DNA from 4 places in the Streptomyces sp. NPDC017056 genome. Region 1 is predicted to be linked to each of the others. Evidence: riboswitches for the same ligand, from Rfam matches in the RefSeq annotation. Region 1 holds a riboswitch; each other region holds the start of a gene.
The links. A riboswitch is a leader RNA that binds a small molecule or an ion and turns the genes downstream of it on or off. The one in region 1 is predicted to bind cobalamin.
Positions count from the first base shown of each region.

Region 2: another riboswitch for cobalamin. It lies ahead of ACH4OW_RS22165 (ribonucleoside-diphosphate reductase subunit alpha); the one in region 1 lies ahead of ACH4OW_RS33500 (CoA-acylating methylmalonate-semialdehyde dehydrogenase).
Region 3: another riboswitch for cobalamin. It lies ahead of ACH4OW_RS08275 (CbtB domain-containing protein); the one in region 1 lies ahead of ACH4OW_RS33500 (CoA-acylating methylmalonate-semialdehyde dehydrogenase).
Region 4: another riboswitch for cobalamin. It lies ahead of ACH4OW_RS36550 (cobalamin biosynthesis protein); the one in region 1 lies ahead of ACH4OW_RS33500 (CoA-acylating methylmalonate-semialdehyde dehydrogenase).

Region 1 is NZ_JBIRPD010000024.1:147,040-149,227, reverse strand. Features, by position in the region: gene ACH4OW_RS33505 (RNA polymerase sigma factor) at 1-498, shown strand, start outside; cobalamin riboswitch at 547-728, shown strand; gene ACH4OW_RS33500 (CoA-acylating methylmalonate-semialdehyde dehydrogenase) at 933-2,188, shown strand, end outside.
Region 2 is NZ_JBIRPD010000011.1:274,494-276,681, forward strand. Features, by position in the region: gene ACH4OW_RS22165 (ribonucleoside-diphosphate reductase subunit alpha) at 1-1,369, opposite strand, end outside; cobalamin riboswitch at 1,529-1,670, opposite strand; gene ACH4OW_RS22170 (TolB family protein) at 1,970-2,188, shown strand, end outside.
Region 3 is NZ_JBIRPD010000003.1:553,673-555,860, reverse strand. Features, by position in the region: gene ACH4OW_RS08285 (aldo/keto reductase) at 1-233, shown strand, start outside; gene ACH4OW_RS08280 (CbtA family protein) at 315-1,088, opposite strand; gene ACH4OW_RS08275 (CbtB domain-containing protein) at 1,103-1,339, opposite strand; cobalamin riboswitch at 1,376-1,526, opposite strand; gene ACH4OW_RS08270 (histidine phosphatase family protein) at 1,637-2,188, shown strand, end outside.
Region 4 is NZ_JBIRPD010000030.1:58,256-60,443, forward strand. Features, by position in the region: gene ACH4OW_RS36540 (inorganic phosphate transporter) at 1-144, shown strand, start outside; gene ACH4OW_RS36545 (hypothetical protein) at 183-419, shown strand; cobalamin riboswitch at 593-743, shown strand; gene ACH4OW_RS36550 (cobalamin biosynthesis protein) at 874-1,845, shown strand; gene ACH4OW_RS36555 (cobyric acid synthase) at 1,877-2,188, shown strand, end outside.

The DNA of each region.
Region 1 (2,188 bases):
CTGGTGCCGCTCGCCTGGCAGGACCGCGGCCGGTGGGACACCGGGGCGATCACCGAGGGCATCGGGCTTTTGCAGGCGGCCCTGGCCCGCGACCGGCTGGGCGAGTTCCAGGCCCAGGCCGCCATCGCGGCGCTCCACGCGGACGCGCCCACCGCCCAGGAGACCGACTGGGTGCAGATCGTCGAGTGGTACGACGAACTCGTACGCCTGACCGGCAGTCCGGTCGTCCGGCTCAACCGCGCGGTGGCCGTGGGCGAGGCCGACGGCCCGCGCGCCGGCCTGGTCGCGCTGGCGGCGCTGGACGCCTCCCTGCCCCGCCACACCGCGGTGGCGGCGTATCTCCACGAACGCGACGGCGACCTGCCGACGGCGGCACGGCTGTACGCCGAAGCCGCCCGTAAGGCGTCCAACCTGGCCGAACGCGACCACCTGACGCGCCAGTCCGCCCGGCTCAACGCCGGGCTCGACGCCGGGCTCGACGCCCGCCGGGCGCGGTGACGGGCCGGGCCGCGCGGCGGGACCCCCTGGACTTACTAGGACGTCCAACTATATCGTCGTGACCAAGGCCCGCGGTGCAGGGAAGCCGGTGCGAATCCGGCGTGGTCCCGCCACTGTGACCGGGGAGTGCGACGCCGAGCAACACGCCACTGACGAGACCGAGGTCGGGAAGGCGGGCGGCGCGCGGTGATCCGGAAGCCAGGATACCGGCCGCGGGTGTTGTTCCGTGTTGTCCACGAGGATGGAGCAGACACGCATGGCACCGGTGCGTACCCACAGCCCAGGTGATCCGGCCCGGCCCGCGGCACCGCCCGCGCGCTGACGGTTCCACGCCTTTCGCGTCCCACGGCCCCGCCACGGTCCGCGCGCCCTCCGCGCCGCCCGGGTGCCCGGCCGTGCCATCCCCGGATCCCACCTGACGAGAGCAGGCTCCCATGGTCCGCGAACTCACCCATTTCGTCGGCGGCAAGCACACCCCCGGTACCTCCGGTGCTTACGGCGACGTGTTCGACCCCAACACCGGCACCGTGCAGGCCAGGGTGCCGCTCGCCGACCGGTCCGAGACGGCCGCGGCCGTCGCCGACGCGGCGTCCGCGCAGCCCGAATGGGGCGAGTGGAACCCCCAGCGGCGCGCCCGTGTGCTGCTGAACTTCCTGCGCCTGGTCGAGGGCGAGCGGGACGCGCTGGCCCGGCTGCTGTCGAGCGAGCACGGCAAGACGGTCGCGGACGCGCACGGCGACCTCCAGCGCGGCCTGGAGGTGGTGGAGTTCGCGGCCGGCATTCCGCACCTGCTCAAGGGCGAGTTCTCCGACAACGCCGGGACCGGCATCGACGTGCACTCGCTGCGCCGCCCGCTCGGCGTGGTGGCCGGGATCACCCCGTTCAACTTCCCCGCGATGATCCCGCTGTGGAAGGCCGCACCGGCCATCGCCTGCGGCAACGCGTTCGTGCTCAAGCCGTCCGAGCGGGCGCCGTCGGTACCCCTGCGGCTGGCCGAGCTGTTCTCGGAGGCGGGGCTGCCGCCGGGCATCCTCAATGTCGTCAACGGCGGCAAGGAGTCGGTGGACACGCTGCTGGAGGACCCGCGCGTCGAAGCGCTCGGCTTCGTCGGCTCGACACCGGTCGCCGCGCACATCTACGCGACCGCCGCCGCGCACGGCAAGCGCGCCCAGTGCTTCGGCGGCGCCAAGAACCACCTGGTCGTGATGCCGGACGCCGACCTCGACCAGGTGGTGGACGCCCTGGTGGGCGCCGGGTACGGGTCGGCCGGCGAGCGGTGCATGGCGATCTCGGTCGCCGTACCGGTCGGCGAGGAGACCGCCGACGCGCTGGTGGCACGGCTCAAGGAGCGGATCGGCACGCTGCGCATCGGCCGCTCCGACGACCCGCACGCCGACTTCGGGCCGCTGGTGGGCCGGGACGCGCTGGACCGGGTCCGCGCCTACGTGGACCTCGGCGTCGCCGAGGGCGCCGAACTGGTCGTGGACGGACGGGACTTCACCCTGCCGGGACACGAGGACGGCTTCTTCGCGGGCGCCTCGCTCTTCGACCGGGTCACCACGGACATGCGGATCTACCAGGAGGAGATCTTCGGGCCCGTGCTGTCGGTGGTCAGGGCGGCCGACTACGAGGAGGCGCTGCGGCTGCCCACGGAGCACCCGTACGGCAACGGCGTGGCCATCTTCACCCG
Region 2 (2,188 bases), on a different contig from region 1:
TCTCGGTGCACAGGTTGGAGGAGTGCACGACCTTGCCGGGCTCGGCGGTCTGGTTGGCGGTGCGGTTGGCGGCGTCCTTGAAGGTCATCCAGCCGTTGCCGGTCTGCGCGAGGGTGCGCATCATCCGCGAGTACAGGACCCGGGCCGGGACCTGCTTGACGGCGCGGCCCTCGGCCTCCGCCTTGCGGTACGCGGCGTCGAACTCGTCGCCGTACAGGTCCACCAGCTCGGGCGCGTCGCTGGGGGAGAACAGCGACCAGTCGGCGTCGGCCTCGACGCGGCGCATGAACTCGTCGGGGATCCAGTGCGCGATGTTGAGGTTGTGGGTGCGCCGGGCCTCCTCGCCCGTGTTGTCGCGCAGCTCCAGGAACTCCTCCAGGTCCGCGTGCCAGGTCTCCAGGTAGACGCAGGCGGCGCCCTTGCGCCGGCCGCCCTGGTTCACGGCCGCGACCGAGGCGTCCAGAGTGCGCAGGAACGGCACGATGCCGTTGGAGTGGCCGTTGGTGCCGCGGATCAGCGAGCCGCGGGCGCGGACCCGGGAGTACGACAGGCCGATGCCGCCGGCGTGCTTCGACAGGCGCGCCACCTGGTGGTAGCGGTCGTAGATCGAGTCCAGCTCGTCCAGGGGGGAGTCCAGCAGGTAGCAGGAGGACATCTGCGGGTGCCGGGTGCCGGAGTTGAACAGCGTGGGCGAGGAGGGCAGGTACGACAGGGTGCTGGTCAGGCGGTACAGCTCGGCGACGTCGGCGAGCGCCCGCTCGCTGTGGTCCTCGGCCAGGCCGCAGGCCACCCGCAGCAGGAAGTGCTGCGGGGTCTCGATCACCTGGCGGGAGATCGGGTGGCGCAGCAGGTAGCGGGAGTGCAGGGTGCGCAGGCCGAAGTAGCCGAACCGGTCGTCGGCGCCGTCCGCCAGGGCGCGGTCGACCAGTGCGTCCAGGCGGTCGGCGTGGGTGCGCACGAACTCGGCCGTGGAGTCGGCGATCAGGCCCTCGCGGTGGCCTGTGGCGACGGAGGCGGAGAAGGCGACCGCCCCCTCCGCGGCCGCCTCCTCCGCGATGGCGCGGGTCAGCAGGCGCGCGGCGAGCTTGGAGTACTGCGGCTCGTCGCCGATCAGGCCCGCCGCGGCCTCCATGGCCAGGGAGCGCAGTTCGGCCTCGTCCGAGCCGGGGTGGCGGCCGCGCAGCGCGGCGGCGGCGATCTTGCCCGGGTCGGTGGCGGCCAGGTCGGCGGTGAGGTCGGTCAGCGTGCGCAGCAGGGCGGCGCCGGGGCCGTCCTCGGCCCGGCCGTCGGCACCCTGCCGGGGCTGCGTGTCCTTCGCGGGCTGCACGACCTGCTCGGCTGCTGCGGGCTCCGTTGGCGCGATGGTCACGTGCTGCTCTCCCTCACTCGGCGGGGGCCTGGGGAGGAGCGCGACGGCCGCGTGCGGGCGTGCGGCACCCCCGGCACGGCAAGGGGCGCGCGGGCACACCGCGCAGCGTCCACCGGTCCAACCCGCGAGACCCGGACGTATCGACGACCGCGCCGGTCCTGGCGCGGGCGTGCTGTGGGCAGGTCTTCGGACTCACGGGTGCGGATTTACGCACTTCGTACACCGTTGCGGGACAGTTCCGGATTCGCACCGGATTCCCCTGCGACGACAGCGAGCACGAGCATACATCTTGTGCCGCCTCGTGCACCCACCCCCATATCTTGTGTCGCGTTGCGACGGGGTTGTCCGAAGCCGTGGTATTCGGGGGCCGTCCCGAGGCCATTCTCCGGGCCCAGCAAGGCGCCCCGCGGTCCGCTCCGGGGCCGCTTCCGGCCTGCCGTGGGGCGGTTCGCGGGCCGCCTGGACGGGGGCTGATGCAGGGGGCGTATTGGTGGCGCGGAACATCCCTGATGCGTTGACCGGGACCCCTGAAGCGTATTGGCTCCTTGTCTGCTCTGTCGCCCGATGGGGCGGGTGGGGGACAAGTGTGAGGGGGGAGACATGCGAAGAACCGGTGCGGCGCGTGGCGCGGTCCGGGTTGCGGGTCTGATGGCGGGGGTCTGCGTCGTGGCGGGCGCGCTGCCTGCCACGGCCGTCGCGGAGACGGCGGCGGCCCCGGCCACCGAGCGGGTCAGCGTCGCCGCGGACGGAACGCAGGGAAACGGTTTTTCGGGCGATCCGAGGCTCAGCGCGAACGGGCGGTTCGTGGCATTCTCCTCG
Region 3 (2,188 bases), on a different contig from region 1:
ACGACAAAGGAGCCACGCCGGCCCAGATCGCGCTCGCCTGGGTGCTGGCGCAGAAGCCGTGGTTCGTGCCGATCCCCGGCACCACCAAGCTGCACCGCCTGGAAGAGAATGCGGGCGCACTCGACGTCGAGTTGACCACCGGCGACCTGCACCGGATCGAAGAGGCCGCGGCCCGCATCCGGATTCAGGGCGAACGTCTCCCTGAGCAATTGCAGTCACGGTTCGGCCGCTGAAATCCGGACCGGGCCAGGAAGACAAGCCGAGAGCCCGAGCGTCCTGGGTCGCCGCCCCGGCCGGAGCGGCGACCCAGGCCCTCAGTTGGGGGTCGGCGCCGCGGTGCCGTCCGTGTTGCGCGGCGATGCGGCCGCCGCGGCGGTCTGGCGCGGCCGGGTGGCCCGTTCCGCCAGTTCGCCGAAGAGCAGGCCGAAGACGGTCCACAGGACGAGCTGGACGGCGAGCGCGGAGACCCGGAACTTCCACAGCAGCAGGGCGGGGAAGTCGGCGGGCAGTTCGTTGACGGCCGGCAGGAACGCGTAGGCGAGGCCGACGGCCACGGCGAAGGCGGCCAGCGCCGCGACCGTCGCGTACCAGGCGCCCAGGCGCGGAGCGAGCCGCTTGCCGAGGATCACCGCGGCGATCGTCAGCAGCACGCTGAGGGCGATCATCAGGAAGTACAGCGCGGTGCGCTTGCCGATGGAGTCGGGGTCGCCGACCGACGGCGGGTTGGCCGGGTATTTCAGGAACGGTACGAGGTAGACGGCGGCGAACGCGGCGCCCGAGAGCAGCAGCGCGGTGGCGCGGGGCCCGAAGCGGCCGGCGCGTCCCAGCGCGAAGCAGTAGGCCAGGGCGGCGATCCCGCCCAGCGCGACGCCGTACACCAGGACGCCGGTCGCCAGGCCCGCGGTGGACTGCACCGCGCGGCTGACGACTTCGGCCTCGTGTTCGTGGGCGTGCGCGTCCTCGAACGCGATGGCGGCGTCGACCTGGGGCTCGCCCAGCAGGTAGGCGACGAGCAGGGCGAGCAGGCCGGCGGCGAGGCCGGCCAGCATGCCGCGCACCAGGAGGGATCTGACGGTGGCGGAGTTCATCTGCGGGCTCCCGGTCAGTGGCAGGGGAAGCCGAGCAGGTGGCGTCCGTCGTGGACCCACTCGTGCACGTCGGTACCGGAGAGCAGGGAGGTGGCGCCCTGTTCGGCGCCGACGAAGTAGAGCAGGACGAGCATGAGGATGCCGCCGAAGACCGCCCAGGGCAGTACCGTCCTGACCGGCAGGGTGGCGGGCGCGGCGGACGGGGCGGTTGCGGCGGGGCCGGTGGTGGGCGGTACGGCGGACTGGGCCATGTCGAAGCCTCCTGGGGGAACTCGCGTCCCGGTCGGTGGGAGTCGTAACGACAGGACGGGTCTGGCTCACCCGGCGTCCCCGTACTCCGTACGGGACCGGTCCGGGCTCACAGTGGCGCGACCGCGCCGGAATTCCACCGGCTTCCGTCATGTCATCGTCAATATCATCGGGAACGTACCGCGTGGCGGCGGCGGGGAAAAGGCCCCGCGGGTCGGCGTACGGATGCATGGTGGCGGTCGCGCGCCCCACTGTTGCCCTGGTGCGCCACCGGGATTTCCGCATTGGAAGAGGTGCCCATGACAACTCGGGTGATGTTGCTCTCACCCTCCTTCGACGACGCCCTGCGCACGGTGCGCTTCCCGGCCGGCGAACCGCTGACGCCGGACGGGCTGCGCCGCGCCCGCGCCGTACGCGCCGCGGCCGCCGCCCTGCCCGCCGACCGGGCCCTGACCTCCCCTTCCGCGCGCTGCCGGGAGACGGCCGAGGCGCTCGGCCTGCGGGCGGTGCCCGACCCCGGCGCGGCCGGGTGCGCGATGGGCCGCTGGCGGGGGCGCGCCCTGGAGGACGTGATGGCCGCCGAGCCCGCGGCGGTCGCGGCCTGGCTGTCCGACCCGGACAGTGCGGCACACGGCGGCGAGACGCTGACGCGGCTGCTCGGCCGGGTGGCGGACTGGCTGGCGGGCCTCGCGGCGGAGGGCGGCCGGGTCGTGGCGGTAGTGGAGCCGGACGTCGTACGTGCGGCCGTGGTCGGCGCTCTGGGGGCCCCGCCGTCGTCCTTCTGGCGGGTGGACGTACCGCCGCTGACCGTGACGGAGCTGAGCGGGCGTGACGGGCGGTGGAACGTCCGC
Region 4 (2,188 bases), on a different contig from region 1:
ACCGCGGTCCCCGCGCCCGCGATGGCCGACGCGCCGCTCGCGGACCCGGTCGGCGCCGCGCCGGTGATCGCGGCCCCGGTGGCCGCCCACCCGCACGAGACCCACGCCCAGCGCCGCGCCAAGGCCGGCTCGGCGGCCGGCTGACCCGGCCGCACGGCACCCACCAAGGAACGAGAACGCGAATGAGCATCGACTGGGCAGCTCTGGGCCAGGTCTTCGGCGTCACGCTCGTGGTGACGGTCGGCATCGTCGGCCTGTTCACCCTGGGCATCGTCGGCACGTCCCGCAAGCCGCAGCAGGAGGGCGCGGCGGCGACCGCCGGCGGCTCCGGCGGGGCGGCGCGGGCCGGGGCGTACGCCTGCTTCGCGCTGTGCGCGGCGGCCGTGGCGTACGGCATCTATCTGATCGTCGCCGCCTGACCCGGCAAGCACCGCACTCGGGGCGCCCGGTGCCGCGGCCTTTCCGCCGCGGCGCCGGGCGCCCTTCGCTGTGTCCTGGGACACAGCGTCGCCACCGCCCCGCGCCGCAGGTCAAGCGCGAGTTGACGGGCTCTCGCGGAGCGTGGTGGACTGCCGGAGCCATTCGGCGACAGATGAGGAAGTCCGGTGAGAATCCGGCGCGGTCCCGCCACTGTCACCGGGGAGCGCCCCTCCACCAAGGGCCACGGTCCGCGTCGCAGCCGAGAGGTTCCCGTACGGACTGGAAGGCCGGGGGAAGCGCCGATCCGGGGAGCCAGGAGACTCTTGTCGCCGTACCCGTCGAACCAGGGCGCGGACCCTGAGTGAGGACCTACCGCCATGCCCGGCCGCAGTTCGCGATCTTCTGTGCCTTCCCCCGTACCGTCCCTCCGAGGCGCGACGGCGGTCTGATCCGATGCGTGCCGAACACGCCGGCTACGCGTGCGGCGCGGCCCTCGGCTTCCTCGGCGACCTGGTCGCGGGCGATCCCCGGCGCGGTCACCCGGTGGCCGCCTTCGGGCGGGCCGCGGCCGCCGTGGAACGCCGGCTGTGGCGTGACGACCGCGGGCGCGGGGCCCTGCACACCGCGCTGTGCGCCGGGGGGACCGCCGCGGGCGCCGCGCTCCTCACCCGTGCCGTACGCCGCTCCCCCGCCGCCTCCGTAGCGCTGACCGCCGCCGCCACTTGGTCCGTCCTGGGCGGCACCTCGCTGGGCCGCGAAGCGCGGGCCGTCGGCGGCGCGCTCGCCGTGGGCGACCTCGACGTGGCGCGGGAGCGGCTGCCGCACCTGTGCGGGCGCGACCCGCAGGCCCTGGACGGGCAGCAGATGGCGCGCGCCGTGGTGGAGTCCGTCGCCGAGAACACCTCGGACGCGGTGGTCGGCGCCCTGGTCTGGGGTGCGGTCGCCGGTGTGCCGGGGCTGCTGGCGTTCCGCGCCGTCAACACTTTGGACGCGATGGTGGGGCACAAGTCGCCGCGCTACCACCGCTTCGGCTGGGCCTCGGCCCGGCTCGACGACGTGGCCGGTTTCCCCGGTGCCCGGCTGACCGCCGCGCTGGCGGTCCTCGCGGGACCCGACCGGCGGGGCGCGTGGCGTGCCTGGCGGCAGGACGGCCCGTCGCACCCGAGCCCCAACGCGGGTCCGGTGGAAGCGGCGTTCGCGGGGGCGCTGGGCGTACGGCTGGGGGGCACCCTGGCATACGGCGGCCGGGTCGAGCACCGGCCGGTGATGAACGGCGCCGCCGGGCGCCCCGTAGCGGTACCGGACATCGAGCGGGCCGTCACGCTGTCGCGCCGGGTGAGCGCGCTGGCGCTGGCGGCCACGGTCGCGGGCCGGTGCGCGGTGGGGGCCGTACGGCGGGCCCGTACGGCCGGGAGGGCCAAGTGAGCAGCAACGTGCGGACGGCGAGGAGCGCCACGTGAACGGACCGGGTCAAGCACCGCTCGGCGGCGGGCTGCTGGTGGCGGGCACCACGTCCGACGCGGGCAAGAGCGTGGTCACGGCGGGCATCTGCCGCTGGCTGGCCCGCAAGGGTGTCAAGGTGGCGCCCTTCAAGGCGCAGAACATGTCGCTGAACTCGTTCGTGACGCGCGAGGGCGCGGAGATCGGGCGGGCGCAGGCCATGCAGGCCGCGGCGGCGCGCGTCGAGCCGAGCGCGCTGATGAACCCGGTGTTGTTGAAGCCAGGCAGTGACCGCAGCAGCCAGGTCGTCCTGATGGGCAAGCCGGTG